DNA from 2 places in the Bradyrhizobium sp. USDA 4503 genome. Region 1 is predicted to be linked to the other one. Evidence: predicted binding sites of a transcription regulator. Region 1 holds the regulator's gene; the other holds the start of a gene.

The links. The regulator PhoB, encoded in region 1, activates phosphate uptake and scavenging genes when phosphate is short. The targets are predictions, from matches to a motif close to TGTCATNNANCTGTCAT.
Region 2: the regulator PhoB is predicted to act here: its motif matches at 3,871-3,887, upstream of ACVMIH_RS26875 (alkaline phosphatase).

What each region holds. Positions count from the first base shown of each region.
Region 1 covers NZ_JBSRXS010000001.1:4,963,410-4,970,992, forward strand. The annotation lists gene apaG (Co2+/Mg2+ efflux protein ApaG) at 48-446, shown strand; gene ACVMIH_RS23925 (Hsp33 family molecular chaperone) at 538-1,557, opposite strand; gene argF (ornithine carbamoyltransferase) at 1,779-2,705, opposite strand; gene ACVMIH_RS23935 (acetylornithine transaminase) at 2,705-3,913, opposite strand; gene ACVMIH_RS23940 (GcrA family cell cycle regulator) at 4,401-4,913, shown strand; gene phoB (phosphate regulon transcriptional regulator PhoB) at 5,154-5,864, opposite strand; gene phoU (phosphate signaling complex protein PhoU) at 6,010-6,726, opposite strand; gene pstB (phosphate ABC transporter ATP-binding protein PstB) at 6,833-7,583, opposite strand, start outside.
Region 2 covers NZ_JBSRXS010000001.1:5,632,109-5,639,691, forward strand. The annotation lists gene ACVMIH_RS26870 (OmpA family protein) at 1-1,748, shown strand, start outside; gene ACVMIH_RS26875 (alkaline phosphatase) at 2,041-3,813, opposite strand; gene ACVMIH_RS26880 (hypothetical protein) at 3,924-4,289, opposite strand; gene ACVMIH_RS26885 (TetR/AcrR family transcriptional regulator) at 4,386-4,973, shown strand; gene argG (argininosuccinate synthase) at 5,142-6,479, opposite strand; gene ACVMIH_RS26895 (phosphatase PAP2 family protein) at 6,570-7,352, opposite strand; gene ACVMIH_RS26900 (hypothetical protein) at 7,510-7,583, opposite strand, start outside.

The DNA.
Region 1 (7,583 bases):
ATCCGGTCGAAAACGGACCATGCGCCAGGACCATCGGATTGAGCCGCATGTACCGCGCCGTTACCCGCCAGATCGAAGTCACCGTCGAGCCGAACTTCATGCCGGAGCGCTCGTCGGTCGACCGGCGCGAATATTTCTGGTCGTACAAGATCGTGATCGTCAATTCGGGCCCGGATACGGTGCAGCTGCGGACGCGGCACTGGATCATCACCGACGCCACCGGCCGCCGCCAGGAGGTGCGCGGCGAGGGCGTGGTCGGCGAGCAGCCGGTGCTCGCGCCCGGCGAACGCTTCGAATACACCAGCGGCGTGCCGCTGCCGACCGCCTCCGGATTCATGACCGGCAGCTATCAGATGGTCACCGAAGCCGGCGAGCGCTTCGACATCGACGTGCCGACATTTTCGCTGGACAGCCCGAGCCCGGGCGGCAAAAGGGTGCTGAACTGACGCCTGCGTAGCCCGGATGGAGCGAAGCGCAATCCGGGGCAGGTGCATCCGCGGTTGGAGCGGCCCCGGATTTCGCTGCGCTTCATCCGGGCTACGATGACGAACGCGTCTGCTCCACGCCGGCTTCCTGCGGCGTGAATTCATACACCGACGAGCAGAACTCGCAGGTCACGACGACCTTGCCGTCCTTGACCATCTCGGCGCGGTCGTTCGGCGCAAAGCTCTTCAGCATCGACGACACCGCGTCGCGCGAGCAGGAGCACTGCGCGCGCAGCGTTTGCGGGTTGAAGACACGCACGCCACGTTCGTGGAACAGGCGATAGAGCAGCCGCTCGCCGGACAGGTCGGGATCGATCAGCTCGACGTCCTCGACGGTCGAGATCAGCGACTGGCCCTCGACCCAGGCGTCATCGTCCGGCACGCTATGCGTGGCCGTGCCTTCCGGCGCATCGCCGGGATGCAGATCGGCCTGCTTGGCGCGCTCGGGCGCCTTGGGCAGGAATTGCAGCAGGATGCCGCCGGCACGCCAGTGCAGCTTGCCGCCCTCGCCGCCGCGCATCTCCTCGCCGACCGCAAGCCGCACCCGGGTCGGAATCTGCTCCGAGCGCAGGAAATATTCGTGGGCCGCCTCTTCCAGGCCGCCGCCGTCGAGCGCGACCAGTCCCTGGTAGCGGCTGGTGTTGGAGCCCTGATCGATCGTCATCGCAAGGTGGCCCTTGCCGAGCAGCTCGCCCGAGCTCTGGCCGTTCTTCAGGCGCGATGCGTCGTAGCGCGCATAGGCGCGCAGCCGGTCGGGCGCCTGGAAATCGACGATCAGGAGCGAGACCGGACCTTCGGTCCGGGTCTGCAGGATGAAGCGGCCCTCGAACTTGACCGACGAGCCGAGCAGCGTGGTCAGCACGATCGCCTCGCCGAGCAGCTTGCCGACCGCGGGCGGATAATCGTGCTTGTGCAGGATCTCGTCGAGCGCGGGGCCGAGCCGGGTCAGCCGGCCGCGCAGGTCCAGCGCGCCGACCTCGAATGCCAGCACGGCATCGTCGACCGGAACCGCTGAGGGCGCGCGAACCGGCGCCTCGGGCGTGTTTTTGATGTCGGGGGATTGTGAAACCATGGCGCTCTATCTGGGGTCTCGGACCATGAAATAAAGGGGTTCACTAACGCGGATGTTTCCGTCGTCCCTGCGAAAACATGCGAAAGCAGGGACCCATAACCACCGATGTGAGTTGCTTGCATCAAGCTGGTGCCCCAGCCTTCGCAACAATTGACAGCGATGGTTATGGGTCCGGGGTCGCGCTTCGCTTGCCCGGGACGACAACGCTTACTGATCTCCGACTACGCGACCGCGTCGAAACACCAGGCCAGAATGCCCTTCTGCGCATGCAGGCGGTTTTCCGCCTCGTCGAACACCACGGATTGCGGCCCGTCGATCACCTCGTCGGTGACCTCCTCGCCGCGATGCGCGGGCAGGCAGTGCATGAACAGTGCGTCCGGCTTGGCGAGCGACATCAGCTTGGCATTGACCTGATAGGGCCGCAGCACGTTGTGGCGGTGCTCGCCCTCCTTGTCGCCCATCGACACCCAGGTGTCGGTGACGACGCAGTCGGCGCCGCGCACGGCGGCTTCCGGATCGGTGCCGAGCATGATCGGCGCGCCGGTCGCCTTGATCCAGTCGCGCATCGGCTTCTTCGGCGACAGCTCCGGCGGGGTCGCAACATTGAGCTGGAACTTGAACCGCTCGGCGGCATGCGCCCAGGAGGCCAGCACGTTGTTGTCGTCGCCGGTCCAGGCCACGGTCTTGCCCTCGATCGAGCCGCGGTTTTCCTCATAGGTCATGAGGTCGGCCATCACCTGGCAGGGATGCGAACGCCGGGTCAGGCCGTTGATGACGGGAACGGTGGCGTGAGCCGCGAGCTCGAGCAGCGCGTCATGGTTGAGGATGCGGATCATGATCGCATCGACATAGCGCGACAGCACGCGCGCGGTGTCGGCGATGGTCTCGCCGCGGCCGAGCTGCATCTCGGCGCCGGTCAGCATGATGGATTCACCGCCGAGCTGGCGCATGCCCACGTCGAACGACACCCTTGTGCGGGTCGACGGGCGCTCGAAGATCATCGCCAGCGTCTTGCCTTCGAGCGGCTTCCTGCCCTTCTCATGCGCCTTCAGCTTCGCCTTCATGGCGGCTCCGGCGGACAGCATGTTGCGCAGTTCGCCGAGCGGCAGCTCGTTGATATCGAGGAAGTGACGGACCGGCTTGCTCATTATCCAGCCGCCTTCTTCGGCTGCGCCACCGACAATGTCGCGCAGGCGCGCTCGAGCGCGGTGATCGACTGGTCGATCTCGGACTCGGTCACGATCAGCGGCGCCAGGAACCGCACCACATTGTCGCCTGCGCCGACGGTGAGCAGCTTCTCGCTGCGCAGCGCTGCGATCAGGTCGCCCGACGGCACCACGGCCTTGACGCCGATCAACAGCCCCTCGCCGCGTACCTCCGACAGCACGCCGGGATAGCGGTCGACGACGGAGGCGAGCTTCTGCTTGAGCAGCAGCGACATCTTCTGCACATACTCGAAGAAGCCGGGTTTCAGCATGACGTCGAGCACGGCATTGGCGGCGGCGACCGCGAGCGGATTGCCGCCGAAGGTCGAGCCGTGCGAGCCGGGCGCCATGCCGGCCGCGGCCTGCGCGGTCGCCAGCACCGCGCCGATCGGGAAACCGCCCCCGAGCGCCTTGGCCAGCGACATCACGTCCGGCGTGACGCCGGTGCGCTTGTAGGCGAACAGCTCGCCGGTTCGGCCCATGCCGGTCTGCACCTCGTCGAAGGCGAGCAGCAGGCCGTGCTCGTCGCACAGCGCGCGCAGTGCCTTGAAGAACGCCTGTGGCGCCGAGCGCACGCCGCCCTCGCCCTGCACCGGCTCGATCAGGATGCCGGCGGTGTGCGGACCGATCGCCTTCTTCACCGCGTCGATGTCGCCATGCGGCACCTGGTCGAAGCCGTCCATCGGCGGGCCGAAGCCCTCGAGATATTTCGCCGAGCCGGTCGCCGCCAGCGTGCCCAGCGTGCGGCCGTGGAAGGCGCCCTCGAAGGTGATGATGCGGTAGCGCTCGCCATGGCCCTTGGAGAAGTGATAGTGGCGGACCAGCTTGATCACGCCCTCCATCGCTTCCGCGCCGGAATTGCAGAAGAACACGAAGTCGGCAAAGCTCTGCTCGCACAGCCGCGCGGCAAGCACCTCGCCGTCCGGGCTCTTGAACAGGTTCGACATGTGCCAGAGCTTGGTCGCCTGTTCCTGCAGCGCCTTGACGAGATGCGGATGCGCGTGCCCGAGCGCGTTGACCGCGACGCCCGAGGTGAAATCGAGATAGCGGTCGCCGTTGGTTGCGATCAGCCAGGCGCCCTCACCGCGCTCGAAACCGAGATCGACCCTGGCGAAGACGGGGAGCAGATGCGACGTGGCAGCGTTGGTCATGACGATCACTGGCGGTTTTTAAGCCGACAATTGCCGCGCGCCTTGACGCCAGCGCAGCAACGGCCAGCTTCGGAAAACAAAACGGCCGCCTTTGCGGGCGGCACGTGGCGGGCATTCTATGCTGCGGTCGGTAAGTGTCAATCGCCACGAAGTGGCCTTCCTGCAATGCGAAACGAGCGCAATCCGGAGCATTCCGGTGCGGTGGAAAAGCCTCATCGCGATGCTTAACTGTGTGGGAACATGTGGACGCACGACCGCGGACTCTTGCGCCAGAGTCACGCCATATTGTAGCGTTTGGCCTGTCGGGTACGACATCTCGTGCGGCGGTACTGGACCCTCTAAGTAGCCTTTGTGTCTCGCGTAAACGTTCGGGCGCAACACCGTGCCCGGCGAGGGCTAAGGGATTCTGGCCGCAGGGATATTTGTCCAGATTGGCTCGCAGCGCCGCTCCAATGATTGGCCGGCGCTACGCGAAGGGAAGAATGCGATGACTGTATTGACCTGGTCCGACGATCGCGTCGAGCAGCTGAAGAAGCTCTGGGAGTCCGGCCTGTCGGCCAGCCAGATCGCGGCGGAACTTGGCAATGTGACGCGAAACGCCGTGATCGGCAAAGTGCATCGGCTCGGCCTCTCCGGCCGCGCCAAGGCACCCTCCACGGCCGCGCCGCGGCAGCGCAAGGCCCGCCCCGCCCAGCACATGATGCGGGTGGCGCGCCCGGTCTCGCGCGGCAACACCGCGCTGGCGCACGCCTTCGAGGCCGAGATGGAGCCCGATCCGATCTCCTACGACAATGTGGTGCCGATGAGCCAGCGGCTGTCGCTGCTCGAGCTCAACGAGGCCACCTGTCACTGGCCGGTCGGCGATCCCTCGAGCCCGGAATTCTTCTTCTGCGGCGGCAAAGCGCTCGGCGGCCTGCCCTATTGCGCGCATCACTCGCGCGTCGCCTACCAGCCCGCCGCCGATCGCCGCCGGCCGTCGGCGAAACCGCAGATCAAGTGAGCACTCGGGAAAACGACGGAAGACCTCAAAGACAAATCCCCGCGAAAGCGGGGATTTTTTTGTGTGACCCAGCCCGGCTATATCACCAGCGTCGTCCCGGCGCAGGCCGGGACCCATAACCACGAATGGGTGTTGTTAGAAAGCCGTCTGGCCGCGTGCCGATTGCGCTGGCCGCGGCGTATGGGTCCCGGCTTTCGCCGGGACGACGCCGTGTTGCGGTTTATGAATGCCGCATGGCCGTTACGGCTGCGGCTCGGCCTTGGCAAAGCGGTCGTCGAGCGCGTAGCCGGCGCCGCGCACAGTGCGGATCGGATCCTGCTCGCGGCCCGGATTGAGCAGCTTGCGCAGGCGGCCGATATGCACGTCGACGGTGCGCTCATCGATGTAGATGTCGCGGCCCCAGACGCTGTCGAGCAATTGCTCGCGGCTGAACACGCGGCCGGGATGCTCGAGGAAGAATTCGAGCAGGCGATACTCGGTCGGCCCGAGATCGATCGGACGGCCCGAGCGCGCCACGCGGCGCTTCTCGCGGTCGAGCTCGATGTCGCCGTAGGTCAGCACGGTCGCAAGCCGCTCCGGGCTGGCGCGGCGCAACAGGCCCTTCACCCGCGCCAGCAGCTCCGGCACCGAGAACGGCTTGACGATGTAATCGTCGGCGCCGGTGGCAAGCCCGCGCACGCGCTCGCTTTCCTCGCCGCGCGCGGTCAGCATGATGATCGGAAGCTGCTTGGTCTCGGGCCGCGCCCGCAGGCGGCGGCACAGTTCGATGCCGGACAGGCCCGGCAGCATCCAGTCCAGCACCACGAGGTCGGGAACGCGCTCCTTCAGCCTTGTATCCGCATCGTCGCCGCGCCCCACCGTCTCGACATCGTAGCCTTCCGCATCGAGATTGTAGCGCAACAGCGTCGTCAGCGCTTCCTCGTCTTCGACTACCAGAATGCGTGCGCTCATCGGTTTAAGTTCTTTCTCTGTGGTGATCCGTTGCCCAGACGCAAACCGAAACGCTTACTTCCTTGAGCATAGTCCCCGCGGAAACGATTTGTCGCGAGGATCGTCCAGTTTCGCTCTTGCCGGTTCCGTGCTTGCCGATCATGCCTCAGTTGCCCGGCACCGTGGTGGCAAAAGTGGTCATGTCGCCCTTCGGGCGCTTGTCGGTGATCTGCTGGCCCTCGATCATGTAGAACACGGTCTCGGCGATATTGGTGGCGTGATCGCCGATCCGCTCGATGTTCTTGGCGCAGAACATCAGATGGATGCAGAACGAGATGTTGCGCGGATCTTCCATCATGTAGGTGAGCAGTTCGCGGAACAGCGAGGTGCAGATCGCATCGACCTCCTCGTCGCCCTTCCAGACGTTCATCGCCGCCGGCAGGTCGTGCGCGGCATAGGCGTCGAGCACCGACTTGACCTGCGACAGCACGAGGTCGGTCATGTGCTCGAGGCCGCGGATCAACTTCAGCGGCTGGAAATCGCTCTCCAGCGCCGCGACGCGCTTGCCCATGTTCTTGGCGAGGTCGCCGATCCGCTCGAGATCGGTGGCGACGCGCATCGCGCTGACGATCTCACGCAGGTCGATCGCCATCGGCTGGCGGCGCGCGATCGTCAGCACCGCGCGCTCTTCGATGTTGCGCTGCAGATTGTCGATCTCGATGTCGGCGGCGACCACGCGCTTGCCGAGCGCGACGTCGCGACGGATCAGCGCGTCGACCGACTCGGTAATCATTCGTTCGACCAGGCCGCCCATCTCGGCGACCAGGCGGGTCAACTCCTGCAGGTCGCTGTCGAATGCCTTGGCGGTATGTTCAGAAGCCATCGCTTGTCTCCCTCAACCATGATCCCGGGGATCATGGCTTCGTGTCCTGAATTTTAGCATGACCTGATCGGAAAACCGGTTTCCACTTTTCCGGATCATGCGCCGGTCAACCGAACCGGCCGGTGATGTAGTCCTGGGTGCGCCGATCGCCCGGTGAGGTGAAGATCTTGTTGGTGTCGTCGAACTCGATCAGCTCGCCGAGATACATGAAGGCGGTCTTGTCGGAGACGCGCGCCGCCTGCTGCATGTTGTGGGTGACGATCGCGATCGTGTAGTCCTCGGAGAGTTCCTGGATCAGCTCCTCGACCTTGGCGGTCGAGATCGGGTCGAGCGCCGAGCACGGCTCGTCGAACAGGATCACCTCGGGGCGCACCGCCACGGTGCGCGCGATGCACAGGCGCTGCTGCTGGCCACCGGAGAGCGACAGGCCGGAGGCGTTCAGCTTGTCCTTGACCTCGTTCCACAGCGCGCCGCCGCGCAGCGCCTTCTCGACCCGGTCGTCCATCTCGGACTTCGAGATCTTCTCATAGAGGCGGATGCCGAAGGCGATGTTCTCGTAGATCGTCATCGGGAACGGCGTCGGCTTCTGGAACACCATGCCGACCCGCGCGCGCAGCAAGTTGAGGTCGAGCTTGGGGTCGAGAATGTTGGTCTGGTCCAGCATCAGCTGGCCGACCGCGCGCTGACCCGGATACAGGTCGTACATCCGGTTGAAAATGCGCAGCAGGGTCGACTTGCCGCAGCCGGACGGGCCGATGAACGCCGTGACGCGGTTGGTGCCGAGCGTCAGGTTGATGTTCTTCAGCGCGTGGTGCTCGCCGTAATAGAAGTTGAGGTTGCGCACCGTGACTTTCGGC
Region 2 (7,583 bases), 670 kb from region 1:
CGCCGCCGGCCGCAGCACCGCAGCGACCCGGCACGCCGCCGCCCGGCGCAGGACCCGCGCACACACCGCCGACGCCGGCGCCCGGCGCCACGCCGAATGCCGCGCCCGCAGCACGTCCCGGCACCCCGCCCACGGCGGCAACGCCGACACCGACGCCCGCAACGCCGGGAGCTCCGACAACGGCGCCGGCCGAACGCCGTCCCGGCGATCGTCCGGGTGGCGAACGCGGTGAACGTCCTGGCGGCGCCAAGCAACCGCCGGGCACGCCGCCCGCGGCGACGTCAACGCAGGCGCCTTCGGCAACGACAACGCCTCCGGCAGCAGGGGCACGACCGGGCACGCCGCCCGCCGCGACAGCTCCCGGTGCGACACCGACGCCGACACCTCCGGCAGCCGGCGCACAGCCCGCGCGTCCAGGCACCCCGCCTGCCGCAACAACGCCTCCGGCACCCGGCGCGACGCCGACGCCACCGGCGCCAGGTCAGCAGGGACGTCCGGCGACACCGCCCGGAACGCCGGCGACCCCGGGCGCGGCAATGGGCGCGCCCGGCGCGACCCCGGCTCCGGGTCAGCCGGCAGCACGTCCGGGCGTCGCGCCCGGCGTATCGCCAGCCCAGGGCGCCGCGATGGGCGCGCCCGCGCCATCGGTCGTCCCCGGCTCGGCCGCCGCAACGCCGCCGCCCGGCCGCGCGCAATATGCGCCGCCGACGGTTGCGCCCGCCTTCCGCGCCGCGCCTGCCGTCGCAGCGCCGCTGCCGCCGCCACCGCGCCATGACAACATCAAGCCGCTCGCGATCGGCGCCGCCGTCGGTGCCGGCGTGGTCGCCGGCGCCATCATCGGCGGCAGCATCGCCGACCTGCACAGCCAGCGGCAGGAGGTCGTCGAGGGCGGCCGCACCATCTACACCGAGCCGGACCGCGTCATCATCCGCGATCCGGGCGGCCAGGCCTATGTCCGCGGCGACGACGTCTATCGTTTCCGCTATGGCGCGCGCGATATCCGCACCGAGACGATCGGCGGCGAAACCCGCACCGTGGTGGTTCGTCCCGACGGCAGCGAGATCATCACGGTGGTCGGCTCCGACGGCCAGATGTTGCGCCGAATCCGGAGGGATACTGGCGGCCGCGAGGTCGTCATCATCGACAACAGCTATCGCGATCCGCGGGCGGTCGGCGGCTTCTATGTCGACGCCCCGCCGCCGGTGGTCAACATTCCCTACGATCGCTACATCGTCGATGCTCAGGACGCGTCGCCCGACGTGATCTACGAGACCATGGAGGCACCGCCGGTGCAGCGGATCGAACGGCGCTACTCGCTGGACGAGATCCGCTACAGCCCTAATATCCGCATGCAGATGCCGAGCATCGACGTCAACACGATCAACTTCGACTCCGGATCGTGGACCATCCCACCGGACCAGGCGGCGAGGCTGCAGGTGATCGCCGACGGCCTCAACCGGGCCATCCAGCGCAACCCGCGCGAGGTGTTCCTGATCGAGGGCCACACGGATGCGACCGGCAACGACACCGACAATCTGTCGCTGTCGGACCGCCGTGCGCAATCCGCCGCCGAGCTCTTGACGCAGCAGTTCGGTGTGCCGGCTGAGAACCTGACCTCGCAGGGCTATGGCTCTCAATATCCGAAGGAGCAGACCGACGGACCGAGCCGCATCAACCGGCGCGTCACCGTCCGCCGCATCACCCCGCTGCTCAACGGCGGCACCGCCTCGGCCGCGCCGCCGCGCTGAGCCGCCGCGACATGACGGAATGGCCGGGAGCGATCCCGGCCATTTTTGTTTGTTCTCCTTCCCCTGAAAGGGGGAAGGTCGGGATGGGGGTCAGCCGCAGGTGACGGTGTCTACGGAGAGAGCAGATCCCCACCCGCTCTGCTCTCGCGAGCAAAGCGACCTCCGCTTTTCAAGGGGAGGTCGGAGAAGCCTCGCCGGTCACGCCAACCCTCCAACAGCAAACTTTGTTCATCTCGACCCCCGCAAGCGGGAGGGGTACAGCGGGCATGCCTCGTCTCAATCTCATCATGCGTTACTTGCCCGCACCCAGTCCCAGCGCCTCGACCATCACGCGGAACACTTCGGTGTTGTCCATCGAGCCGTGGACGCGCTCGCTGCCCGGGCCCGTCGCGGTGAGAATGACGTCCTCGCCGGAATGCACGCTGGCGCCGATCATCGCCGGCAGATTGCCGAAGCGCAGCACGACGCCGGGGACATCCTTGTACTTGTCATTGGCCTTGAACGTGTCGGGCTGGTCGGCCTTCACGGTCGGCTCGTTCGGATCGTCGAGTTTCGGGCGGAACGTCTCGTAGTGATCCGGCAGGCTGGCGGAGAAGATTGCAAGCCGCCGGCTGACATCGACGCGTGACGGATAACCTTCGGCGTCCGGCGCCGGATAATTCGGGAACCCGGCTTTCTCGTAGACACCGACGCGCTCGCGCAGCGGCACGTTGGGTGTCGCCGCCATGTCGTCATTGATGGTGCCGACCAGGCTGTTCGGATGGTTGTGGTCGGCCACGACCAGGATCAGCGTGTCGTCGTTGCGCGCTTTCGCCCAGTCCTTTGCGAGCCGCACCGCGTTGTCGAGCATGATGGTGTCGTAGACCGCGCGCTCCATGTCGAGCAGATGGGCGTATTTGTCGATCAGGCCGGACTCGATCATTAGGAAGAAGCCGGCCTCGTGCTTCGACAGCACCGTGAGCGCGGCCTGGACCTGCGCGGCCTGGACCTGCTCGGTCAGGTCCGGCTGTTCGGGGAATTTCCTGACGCCGCCTCCCTTGAGGAATTTGCGGTCAAGCGCGCCGTCCATGTTGCCGGCGGCGAACAGGCCGAGCAGTTGGCGGGTGTCCGGTTTGGCCGCGAGCGTGGCGAGTTCGCCTGCGGTCGTCGCGACCGGATAGCCGGCGTCGCGGAAGCGCGCGAGATAGTCGACATCGTCCTTGCGTTTCGATCCGGACGCGGATTGCGGCAGGAAGTTCGCGGAGCCGCCGCCCATCAGCACGTCGGGCTTCGCGTCAAAATATTGCGCGACGATCGCGTCATAGGCGGCGCGGCGGCGGGTATGCGCAACCATCGCCGCCGGCGTCGCGTCCTCGACCTCGGTGTTGGTGACGATGCCGACCTCGAGGCCCGCCCGGCGCTTGGCGAGGCTCGCGATGGTCTCGACCCTGGGATCGTCGAGCGGATCGGGCGTGCGATCGGCGTAGACGCCGAGCGCATTGACCGCGGCCTTGTGGCCGGTGGCGTAGGCGCTCGCGGCATTCGCCGAATCGGTGATGATCGAGTCCGAGCCGGCGGTCGCGACCAGCGCCATATGCGGCATGTCGTCGATCGCGAGCTTGCCGCGGCTCTTGCCCTCCGCGATTCCCTTGGAGAGGATTCGCGCGGCGACGCGATGCGACGGCGACATCCCGTCGCCGATGAACAGGATCACGTTCCTGGCCTTGCGTGCCCCGGTGTCGTAGACGGTCCAGGTCATCTTCCGGCTCTGCGTGCCGTCACTGACTTCGACGGCGACCTGCCCGGGCTTGACGAGCGAGACATCGCGCAGCACCAGCGCTGACTGCTCCCGGCCGGCCTCGTGCACGGTGAATGTGCCGCCCTGGCCGAACACCGCGGCATAGTCCGCGCCGTTCAGCGTGACCTTGAGCTTTGCTTGATCGACCACCCCCGGAAGCTCGACCTTGAAGTCGAATTTGGCGCCGACGAGGATATCGGCGCGATCGATCGGATAGATCGTCTGGGCGAACGCCGGCGCTGCCGACAACGCCAGCGTGACGGCCATCCCGGCAACTTGCTTGATCATGATCGATGCTCCGCTCTCGCGCATCATGCGCATCGGAGCGGAGGCTAGTTGCGGCGGATGACGGCGCAATGAGGCGCGCCGGGGCGTATTGCCGCAAGGCCGGCGTGATTTCAGCGCGCCATCTGCTGCGGATCGTAGAAGAAGCGCTCCTCGACCAGCTCCTCGCCGCGCCAGGTCTGCCAGGCGACCTCCTCCATGCTGCGGACCTTGCCGTCCTTGCCGGTGAATTCGAAGCGCCAGCAGATCGCCGAATGATCGCCGTCAAGCAGGAGCGGCCCGAGCCGCGTGGTCTTGACGCCGGCGACCGCGGCCAGCACCGCCGCCTCGCGCGCCGCCAGCGCCTCGCGGCCGACCCGCCACTCGCCGTCGTTCTCCTGGGTGCGGGCATCGACTGAATAGAAGTTCCTGATCGCGCCGACATGGTCGTTGGACTCGACCGTGTCAGCGAAGGCTTGCAACGTCCTAAGCGAGGGCATCGGGCATTCTCCATTTACCGACTTACAGTCGGTATTTATCGACTAGTAGTCGGTAAGTCAATTGGCTTGCGTCTGGAACTGGGCTAGAGATGCGCCATGGCAACCCAGGCCGAACGGCGCGAGAAAACCAGAGCCGCCATCGTCAAGGCGGCGCGGCGCATTTTTGGCGAGCGCGGCTTCGCCGCTGCGACGATGGACGACATCGCCGCCGGCGCGCGTGTTGCCAAGGGCGCGGTCTATCATCACTTCGCGACCAAGGAGGCGGTGTTCGAGGCGGTGTTCGAGCAGGTGTCGATCGACCTTGTTGCCGATCTCGACCGCATCTCGCGCGCCGAGAACGATCCGCTGGCGGCGATGGCGGCGGGCACGCAGGGCTATTTCGCGGCGTGCTCGAAAGGCCCGACCGGCCAGATCATCTTGCGCGACGGCCCCGCCGTGCTCGGCTGGGAACGCTGGCGCGAGATCGACGCCAAGCATTTCGGCGGCAAGTTTCCGCGCGCGCTGGCCGCCGCGATGGATGCCGGCGTGATCGCCAAGCAGCCGATCGAGCCGCTGGCGCGGCTGCTGCTCGGCGCGGTGACGGAAGCCGCGGTTGCGGTCTCCGCGGGGCCGGATATCGGCAAGACCGGCACCGATTACGCGCGCGCGTTCCGCTCGCTGCTCGATGCGCTCAGGGTGAAGTAGGCAGGCCTCTCTCCCCACGTCGTCCCGGCGAAGGCCGGGACCCATAACCACAGGGAGGAGTCGTAAAAGCGCGCTGGAGCACCAGCGTGCTTCATAACCATGGCCGGTGGTTATGGGTCCCGGGTCGCGCTTCGCTTGCCCGGGACGACAAGGCGAGAGGGTGCCGCCTCAGTCCTTGTCGTTCTCGAGCTGGAAGATCTGCGAGCCTTCGCCGCTCGAGATGAGGCCAGTCTTGTTGTACAGGCCGAGCTTGGCGCGGGTGTCAGCAATGTCGAGGTTGCGCATCGTCAGCTGGCCGATGCGGTCGGCCGGCGTGAAGGCGGCGTCCTCGACCTTCTCCATGCTGAGCCGCTCCGGCGCGTAGGTGAGGTTCGGGCTCTCGGTGTTTGATATCGAGTAGTCGTTGCCGCGGCGCAGCTCGAGCGTCACCTCGCCGGTGACGGCACGCGCCACCCAGCGCTGCGCGGTCTCGCGCAGCATCAAGGCCTGCGAATCGAACCAGCGGCCCTGATAGAGCAAGCGGCCGAGCCGCATGCCGCTGATGCGGTACTGCTCGATCGTATCCTCGTTGTGGATGCCGGTGACGAGGCGCTCATAGGCGATGTGCAAGAGTGCCATGCCGGGCGCCTCATAGATGCCGCGGCTCTTCGCTTCGATGATGCGGTTCTCGATCTGGTCACTCATGCCGAGGCCGTGGCGGCCGCCGATCGCATTGGCCTCGAGGAACAGCGCGACCGGATCTGCAAACGTCTTGCCGTTCAGCGCGACCGGCTGCCCCTCCTCGAAGCGCACCACGACCTTCTCGGCCTTGACGTCGCAATCGGCGCGCCAGAACGGCACGCCCATGATCGGGTTGACGATGGTGATGCCGCTCGCAAGGCTCTCGAGATCCTTGGCCTCATGCGTCGCGCCGAGCAGATTGCTGTCGGTCGAATAGGCCTTCTCCGCGCTCATCTTGTAGGCGAAGCCTTGCGCGGTCATGAACGCCGACATCTCGGCGCGGCCGCCGAGCTCGTCGATGAACTGCTGGTCGAGCCAGGGCTTGTAGATGCGCAGGCTCGGGTTGGTCAGCAGGCCGTAGCGATAGAAGCGCTCGATGTCGTTGCCCTTGAAGGTCGAGCCGTCGCCCCAGATGTTGACGCCGTCCTCCTGCATCGCCGCGACCAGCATCGTGCCGGTCACCGCGCGGCCGAGCGGCGTGGTGTTGAAATAGGTGATGCCGCCGGTCGAGATGTGGAACGCGCCGGACTGGATCGCGGCGATGCCCTCATGGACCAGCTGGGTGCGGCAATCGACGAGGCGGGCCTTCTCGGCGCCGAAATCCACCGCCTTGCGCGGGATCGCGTCGTAGTCGGCCTCGTCGGGCTGGCCGAGATTGGCGGTATAGGCGAAGACCTTGGCGCCTTTCAGCTTCATCCAGAGCAGCGCCGCCGAGGTGTCGAGCCCGCCCGAGAACGCGATGCCGACTTTTTCGCCAGTGGGCAGGCTTTTCAGAATCGTACTCATGGGACGGTCCAATCGGTCGAAATCAATGATGTTTCCGGGGTGGCGATATCAAATTTCCGAACGCTGAGCACGCCTTTAATCAGGCCCAAATCAGGCCTCGGTCTGGCTGGACGCCGCCTTGCCGCCCCGGCGCCAGCGCTGCATCCACCGGTAGCCGGGCATCGCAAGGCGCGTCAGCGCGGCATCGACCTGGGCGTCAGTCAGCCGGGTCGCTGCCCAGCGGTAGATCAGCGCGTAGAACAGCCAGACCGTGAAGAACGACACCAGGCCCGCGATCGCCACATCGGTGAAGAAATGGCCGCCAAAGGCCATGCGAAGCCCGCTGGTGACGATGCCGAACACGGTGGCCCCGGCAAAGGCCAGCGGCCGCCACGCGGGCGGCGTCAGCGCCGCCGGTGCATAGGTCCAGAACGCGGTGGCGCCCTCGCCGGAGAAGAACGAGCAGTTGCGCGGGCAGCCGCCGCGCGGGTCCCACCACGGCATGAATTGCAGGTCGCCGCCGAACTGCGTCACGAACACCGGCCGCGGCCGGCCCCAATAATTCTTGAAGGTGAAATTGGTGAGCACGCCGGCCGAGAGCAGCATCGTGGTGAGCAGGAACACCGCGGCGCGGCCGGACATCAGCATCGGCCGGTCCGGGCGGATGAATTTCCAGACGATGGTCACGATCGCCGGCAGCACCAGCGCCCAGGCGATCCACATCGCCGCATCGCGCGCGAACGACGCCACCGCGTCGAGCTTCAGCGGGAAGGTTTTCTGCGCCACATCGTAGAACAGCGCCGCCAGCTTCAGGTCGAGCTCGGGATAGATCCCGAACAGGATGCCGATGATGAGCGCCAGCCCCAGCGCAATGAAAAGTCCGGTCCGGTTCATGGCGCGCGGTTTAGCCGAGGCGGATGAGCATGGGAAGTGACGTCATCCCCGCGCAACGGCTTCGCCGTTGTCGCTGGAGGTGCGAGCTCTTGCGAGCCTCGAAGGATGCGGTCTTGCTGCGGCCCATCCTTCGAGACACCGTGCTGCGCACGGTTCCTCAGGATGACGGCGGTGTTTGCGGCCGCCGTTGCGACGGCAATGGCGGGGGCGGCGGCAACGGTCGCGCCGGCT